DNA from 2 places in the Nitratireductor sp. GCM10026969 genome. Region 2 is predicted to be linked to the other one. Evidence: riboswitches for the same ligand, from Rfam matches in the RefSeq annotation. Region 2 holds a riboswitch; the other holds the start of a gene.

Region 1 (3,358 bases), on a different contig from region 2:
GTGCGCTTCCTTCGGCAGCGTCTCGTCGTGGAGCGCGCGGGCGGTCTCGGGGTCGAGCGAGATGTTGAACTGGTCCTCCCAGCGGAACTCGAAACGTGCCCGCGACAGCGCGTCGTCGCGGATCTTCGCCGCCGGATGGCCCTTGGCGAGATCGGCCGCGTGGGCGGCGATCTTGTAGGTGATGACGCCCGTCTTCACGTCGTCCCGGTCGGGCAGGCCCAGATGCTCCTTCGGCGTGACGTAGCAGAGCATGGCCGTGCCGAACCAGCCGATCATCGCCGCGCCGATACCGCTCGTGATGTGGTCGTAGCCGGGCGCGATGTCGGTCGTCAGCGGTCCGAGCGTGTAGAAGGGCGCCTCGCCGCAGATCTCGAGCTGCTTGTCCATGTTCTCCTTGATCTTGTGCATGGGAACATGGCCCGGCCCCTCGATCATCACCTGGCAGTCCTTCGCCCAGGCGATTTTCGTGAGCTCGCCCAGCGTTTCCAGTTCGGCGAACTGGGCCGCGTCGTTGGCGTCGGCGATCGAGCCGGGGCGCAGTCCGTCGCCCAGCGAGAAGGAGACGTCGTAGGCGCGGCAGATGTCGCAGATCTCCTCGAAATGCTCGTAGAGGAAACTCTCCTTGTGGTGATGAAGGCACCACTTGGCCATGATCGAGCCGCCCCGGGAAACGATGCCGGTCACCCGGTCAACCGTGAGCGGCACGTAGTGCAGCCGCACGCCGGCATGAATGGTGAAGTAGTCGACGCCCTGCTCGGCCTGCTCGATGAGGGTGTCGCGGTAGACCTCCCAAGTGAGCTCCTCGGCGATCCCGCCCACCTTCTCCAGCGCCTGGTAGATCGGCACGGTGCCGATCGGCACCGGCGAATTGCGGATGATCCACTCGCGAATGTTGTGGATATTGCGCCCGGTGGAGAGGTCCATCACCGTGTCGGCGCCCCAGCGCGTCGCCCACACCATCTTCTCGACCTCTTCCGCCATGGAGGAGGTGACGGCTGAATTGCCGATATTGGCATTGATCTTGGTCAGGAAGTTGCGACCAATGATCATCGGCTCGATTTCGGGATGGTTGATGTTGGCCGGGATGATCGCACGGCCGCGCGCCACCTCGTCGCGCACGAATTCCGGTGTCACGTGATCGGGAATGGCCGCGCCGAAGCTTTCGCCGTCGCGCTCGAGCTTTTCCTTCAGCTTTTCACGCCCGAGGTTCTCGCGGATGGCGATGAACTCCATCTCCGGCGTCACGATGCCGGCGCGCGCATAGGCGATCTGGGTCACCGCCTTGCCGTCGCGTGCCCGGAACGGACGGTTGCGCGTGGGGAACTCCGGCGTCAGCCGATCGCCGCTCACAAAGCCGTTGTCCTCCGGCTTGACGCTTCGTCCATCGTAGCGCTCGACGTCCCCGCGCGCCGTGATCCAGGTTTCGCGCAGACGCGGCAGGCCCTTTTCGATCTCAATCTGCGCCTCGGTGTCCGTGTACGGGCCGGACGAATCATAGACCGTTACCGGCGGCTCGCCGGCCGTCGGGTGGACGGCGATCTCGCGCATGGGCACGCGCAGATCGGGATGGTGCGTGCCGGGCTTGTAGACTTTGTGCGAGGCCGGCAGGGGACCGGTCGTGACTTCGGGTGTCGGCTGGTTGCGGGCATCCATGGCATGGCTCCTTCGCGCTTTGCACAGGAGACCCAGTTCTTGGAAGGATGAAGGAGAGGCTTTTTCTGATCTGTGGGCCTGAACCCGATGGGGCGGTTCCCCGAAAAGCCGTCGCACCATCCCTACGCCAGTATGAACTGGATCAGGTTCTAAGGGTCACCGCGCTACCTTTTAGGCCAGCGGTATCTCAGCCCGTTGTCCGGGCCCCCCTGGTGAAGACGTAAGTTTAGAGGCGATGGTGCGGGGCTTGTCAAGCGTCTCCGCCCCGTCTGAGTCTTTTCTGGGAGAGAGCCGGCGGTGCCGCCGGCATTGCGCCCTCAGTCGAAAACGACAAAGAAGGTGACCGTGAAGGCGGCCGGCCCGGGCTGCTCCACCACCTCGAAGCTGATGCGGTCACCGGCCGCGAATGCGAGCATGGCCGAATGGAAATCGGCAATCGCGTGCTGCCCTCCGCTGCCGCCATAGGAATGCGACAGGCGGTAGGAGGCACCCTGCCGGCCGCCGCTTTTCACCGCCTCCAGCGTGTAAGTTCCGGCGGTGCCCGACTGCTGACCCATCGTCGCCGCTACCACCTTGCCGGAAAAGGGCATGCAGGGGCCGTCCCCGATGGTCTGGCCGCTGCCGAAAGATATCCTCTGGCCGAGCGCGGAACCGTCCAGCCCGCCGGTAAAGGCGAGCGCCTGCGCTCCCAGCGTCCCAGCGCTGCTGCCCGTACCCCACAGGCCGCCGGGGAACTTCACCAGCCCGTTGTTGCGGTCGACCACCAGGGCCGTGTGGTAGGCAGCACCGTCCGGGCTCACCTTGATCGAGAAATCGTCGTTGCCCAAAAGCCCGAACAGGGCCCGCGCGCTCCAGGCGCTCTGGAAGATGAAGCCCGCATCCTTGTCCGCTCCCGCCTTGTTCACCGTGGCACGTATGTGGCCGGAGCCGGGCGTGACGTCGTCGTGCGAGAACAGGGCCGCGTCGGACTTGATGGCGAAGCGGTTTTGGCCATCGGCCGCCGTGTTGACGCCGATCATGGGAGCGACGCCGCTGGCCAGATCGTCGGCCGTGAGATTGCCGATCGTGTCCGTCCAGGCGCTGCCGTCCCACACGACAATCCGCGCCTCGTCCTCGACCCAGGCGAGCCAGCCGGTTCGTTGCACGAGCCTGATCCAGACGCCATCGGCGAAATAGGCGATGTTGGAGTCCCACCCCTCCCAGCCACCACTCGCGCCCTCGGCGACGATGTAGCGGTCACCCTCCTCGGGCGTATCGGGCGGCGCGGTCCAGTCGCGGTCGAGCACGGAAACCTGCGTCAGGCCGTCCAGCAGACGGATCGCCTCGTTGTGCGTCACGTGCTTCTGGGCCTGGCTTGGCATGATATAGGGGAGTTTCAACAGGGCGGTATTCTCCGGGTCGATGCTCATGGCAGCCTCGCAAGCAATTGTCGTCAGGCTGATCATAAGGCGCGCCGCCTATGCGGGGATAAACGGCACTCCGGACACATAAATCTGTTTTCTCAAGACTTTGTTTTTATTCTTTCTTTCACGGAGTCTGCGGGAGGACGACAAAAACTTTGTCCACGCCCTTTGTGGCTTCGCCCGGCGATGCCCGCCCATGAAAAAGGCCGGGCACGAAGGCCCGGCCTTTGCGGCTTGGATGGAGAGGCGCTTACTCCGCTGCCGCGCGGGCTTCTTCGAGCCAGTTGTCGACCTGGTCGCGA
Region 2 (3,358 bases):
CAGCAGGCCATCGCCATCATCGGCCGGGAGATCGACGGGTAAGGGGTCGCGTTTAGCAGTATCCCATCCTGTCGCGCGTCATCCCGGAAAACCGCAGGTTTGTCCGGGACCCACTCCGGAACGCGGACGGCCTGCGCTCTCGCTCCGGCTTCCGGGATGACTGCTAGCCGCCGTGCGACGGCTACTCCGCCGCGGCCCGACCGGCGCCGAATCGGCGTTCGATGTAGTCGGCCACCATCTTCTCGAACTCGGCGGCGATATTGGCGCCGCGCAGCGTGGCGGCCTTTTTGCCGTCGATGAAGACGGGAGCGGCCGGCGTTTCGCCGGTGCCGGGAAGCGAGATGCCGATATCGGCGTGCTTGGATTCGCCGGGCCCGTTGACGATGCAGCCCATGACGGCGACCTGCAGCGCTTCCACGCCGGGATATTTCTCGCGCCAGACCGGCATGTTCTTGCGGATATCGTCCTGGATCTTCTGCGCCAGCTCCTGGAAGACGGTCGACGTCGTCCTTCCGCAGCCCGGGCACGCGGCCACCACGGGCAGGAACTGGCGGAAGCCCATGGTCTGCAGCAGTTCCTGGGCGACCTGCACCTCGCGGGTGCGGTCGCCGCCGGGTTCCGGGGTGAGCGAGATGCGGATCGTGTCGCCGACGCCCTGCTGCAGCACGATCGCCATCGCCGCCGAGGAGGCGACGATGCCCTTGGTGCCCATGCCGGCTTCCGTCAGGCCGAGATGCAGCGCGTGGTCCGAGCGGCGCGCAAGTTCGGTGTAGACGGCGATCAGATCCTGCACCTGGCTCACCTTGGCCGACAGGATGATGTGGTCGCGCGGCAGGCCGATCTCTTCGGCCAGCTCCGCCGAAAGCAGCGCCGACTGCACGATGGCTTCGCGCGTGACCTCCTGGGCCGTCATGGGCGAGCCCTTTTCCTGGTTCTCGTCCATGAGCCGCGTCAGGAGTTCCTGGTCGAGGGAGCCCCAGTTGACGCCGATGCGCACCGGCTTGTCGTGCCGGATCGCCGTCTCGATAATTGCCGCGAACTGCCGGTCCTTCTTCTCCCTGAAGCCGACATTGCCGGGATTGATGCGGTACTTGGCGAGTGCCTCGGCGCAGGCGGGGTGGTCGGCCAAAAGCTTGTGGCCGATATAGTGGAAATCGCCGACCAGGGGGACGTTGTGGCCGAGCCGCTCGAGCCTTTCGCGGATCTTCGGCACCGCGGCCGCGGCCTCGTCGCGGTCCACCGTGATGCGCACGATCTCCGAGCCCGCGCGGTGGAGGGCGGCGACCTGGGCGACGGTGGAATCTACGTCTGCGGTGTCCGTGTTGGTCATGGACTGGACCACGACCGGGGCGTCGCCGCCAACGACGACGCCGCCGATATCGACGCCGACGGCGCGTCGGCGCGAGAAGGGAGAGGAAAAGTAGCCGGAGACGGCTGCGGCGGTCATGGACCTGCGCCCCATGTTCAACGCGTTGCCCGTGAGGTGGCGAAGCGGCGCGCAAATGTCAATGGTGCCGTGCGCGGCGGGGCGCATGGCCGGGCCGGCAGAATGGGCGGTTTCCGCCGCCCCTTCCCTCCTTGGCGCGCAAAAGTACTGCGGCCCGTGCTCGCCGGGGCACCTTGCTTTACGCGGCGACGCGCTCTATTTTCGCGCCTGCTCTAACGGGGTGCCGGCCGCATGCGGCGGTTCGGCTGAGAGGCGATACGGCTTTGCCCGCCAACCCGCTGAACCTGATCCGGCTCGCACCGGCGGAGGGATTAGACGCTGAACCGTCAGGCGCCTCATTCCCCTGGAACCAATGAGAGGAGGCGTCCTATGCGTTTGTTGCTTGCCTGTCCTGCCCTTGTCTTCGGCCTTCTCGCGATGAACAGCGGACACGCGCAGGAGACCCTGACCGTCTACACCTATGACAGTTTCACCGCCAAGTGGGGCCCCGGCCCGCAGGTGGAAAAGGCGTTCGAGACCGCGTGCGGCTGCGACCTCGAATTCGTGTCCGTGGCCGACGGCGTGGCACTCCTCAACCGGGTCCGGCTGGAGGGCGACGGGACGCAGGCCGACATCGTCTTGGGGCTCGACACCAATCTCATCCACGCGGCGAAGGAGACCGGGCTTTTCGCCCCCCACGGCATCGATCCCGGCAGGATCGAGGTACCCGGCGGTTTCGAGGACGATGTCTTCGTGCCCTACGATTACGGTTACTTCGCCTTCGTCTACGACACGGAAGCGATCGAGGCACCACCGCAAAGCCTGAAGGAATTGGTGGAATCCGGCAGCGATCCGAAGATCGCCATCCAGGATCCGCGCACTTCCACCCCGGGCCTCGGTCTTCTCCTGTGGGTGAAGGCGGTCTATGGAGACGAGGCGGCGGACGCCTGGGAAAAGCTGCGCGACAATGTCGTGACCGTCACGCCCGGCTGGAGCGAATCCTACGGCCTGTTCACCAGCGGCGAGGTGCCGATGGTGCTTTCCTACACCACTTCGCCCGCCTATCACCGCATTGCCGAGGATACGGACCGCTACCACGCCGCCGGCTTTGAGGAAGGGCACTATCTCCAGGTGGAGGTCGCCGCGCGGACGGTGAAGGGGGCCGACAATCCGCTCGCCGAAGAGTTCCTTTCGTTCATGACCGGTCCCGGCTTCCAGGACATCATTCCGGAGACGAACTGGATGTTCCCGGCAGGCGAGACTTCCGAACAGTTGGACCCGGTTTTCGATGAATTGGTAGAGCCCGCCGAGACCCTCCGGTTCTCGCCGCGCGAGGTCGCCGAAAACCGCGAAGCCTGGGTCGACGAGTGGCTGTCCGTGATGAGCCGGTAGCGCCGTTTCTGGCGGGGCGAGGCCGTGTTGCGGCCGGCGCGCTGGCGCTGGCGGCGATCGGCGTTCTCATCGTGGGTGCCTTTTTCGGGCTTGCCCGGGAGGGTGTTGTGGACTGGCGCGGCGCGCTCGACGCCTTCGACGGCTACCTTTTGCGCGTGGCGCGTTTCACCTTGTGGCAGGCCGCCCTGTCGACGCTGCTGTCGGTTGTCCCGGCGATCCTCGTCGCGCGCGCTCTGGCGCGCCATCCGCGCTTTCCCGGGCGCGCCTTCATTCTCCAGCTCTTTGCGGTACCCCTGGCGCTGCCGGCGATCGTCGCCGCCCTCGGCGTGCTGGCGCTTTATGGGCGTGCGGGTTATTTCGCACCCTTCTTTTCGGCCCTTTCGGGCGAAGGCTGGCCCGGCATCTACGGGCTTTCCGGCATTCTCGTCGCTCACGTCTTCTTCAATCTGCCGCTTTCGGCACGTCTCTTCCTGGGGGCGCTCGAAGCCGTGCCGGCCGACCAGTGGCGGCTTGCCGCACAACTGGGCATGGGGCCGCTCG

The links. A riboswitch is a leader RNA that binds a small molecule or an ion and turns the genes downstream of it on or off. The one in region 2 is predicted to bind thiamine pyrophosphate.
Region 1: linked by a shared signal. The riboswitch ahead of thiC (phosphomethylpyrimidine synthase ThiC) and the one ahead of thiB (thiamine ABC transporter substrate binding subunit) in region 2 are both predicted to bind thiamine pyrophosphate.

What each region holds. Positions count from the first base shown of each region.
Region 1 covers NZ_JBHSUM010000035.1:509-3,866, forward strand. Annotated here, with positions in the region: gene thiC (phosphomethylpyrimidine synthase ThiC) at 1-1,653, opposite strand, end outside; TPP riboswitch at 1,755-1,874, opposite strand; gene ACFP9U_RS10055 (DUF2793 domain-containing protein) at 1,971-3,062, opposite strand; gene proX (glycine betaine/L-proline ABC transporter substrate-binding protein ProX) at 3,307-3,358, opposite strand, start outside.
Region 2 covers NZ_JBHSUM010000227.1:1,355-4,712, forward strand. Annotated here, with positions in the region: gene ACFP9U_RS23845 (lytic murein transglycosylase) at 1-42, shown strand, start outside; gene ispG (flavodoxin-dependent (E)-4-hydroxy-3-methylbut-2-enyl-diphosphate synthase) at 182-1,447, opposite strand; TPP riboswitch at 1,654-1,775, shown strand; gene thiB (thiamine ABC transporter substrate binding subunit) at 1,817-2,818, shown strand; partial or broken gene ACFP9U_RS23860 (ABC transporter permease subunit) at 2,794-3,358, shown strand, end outside.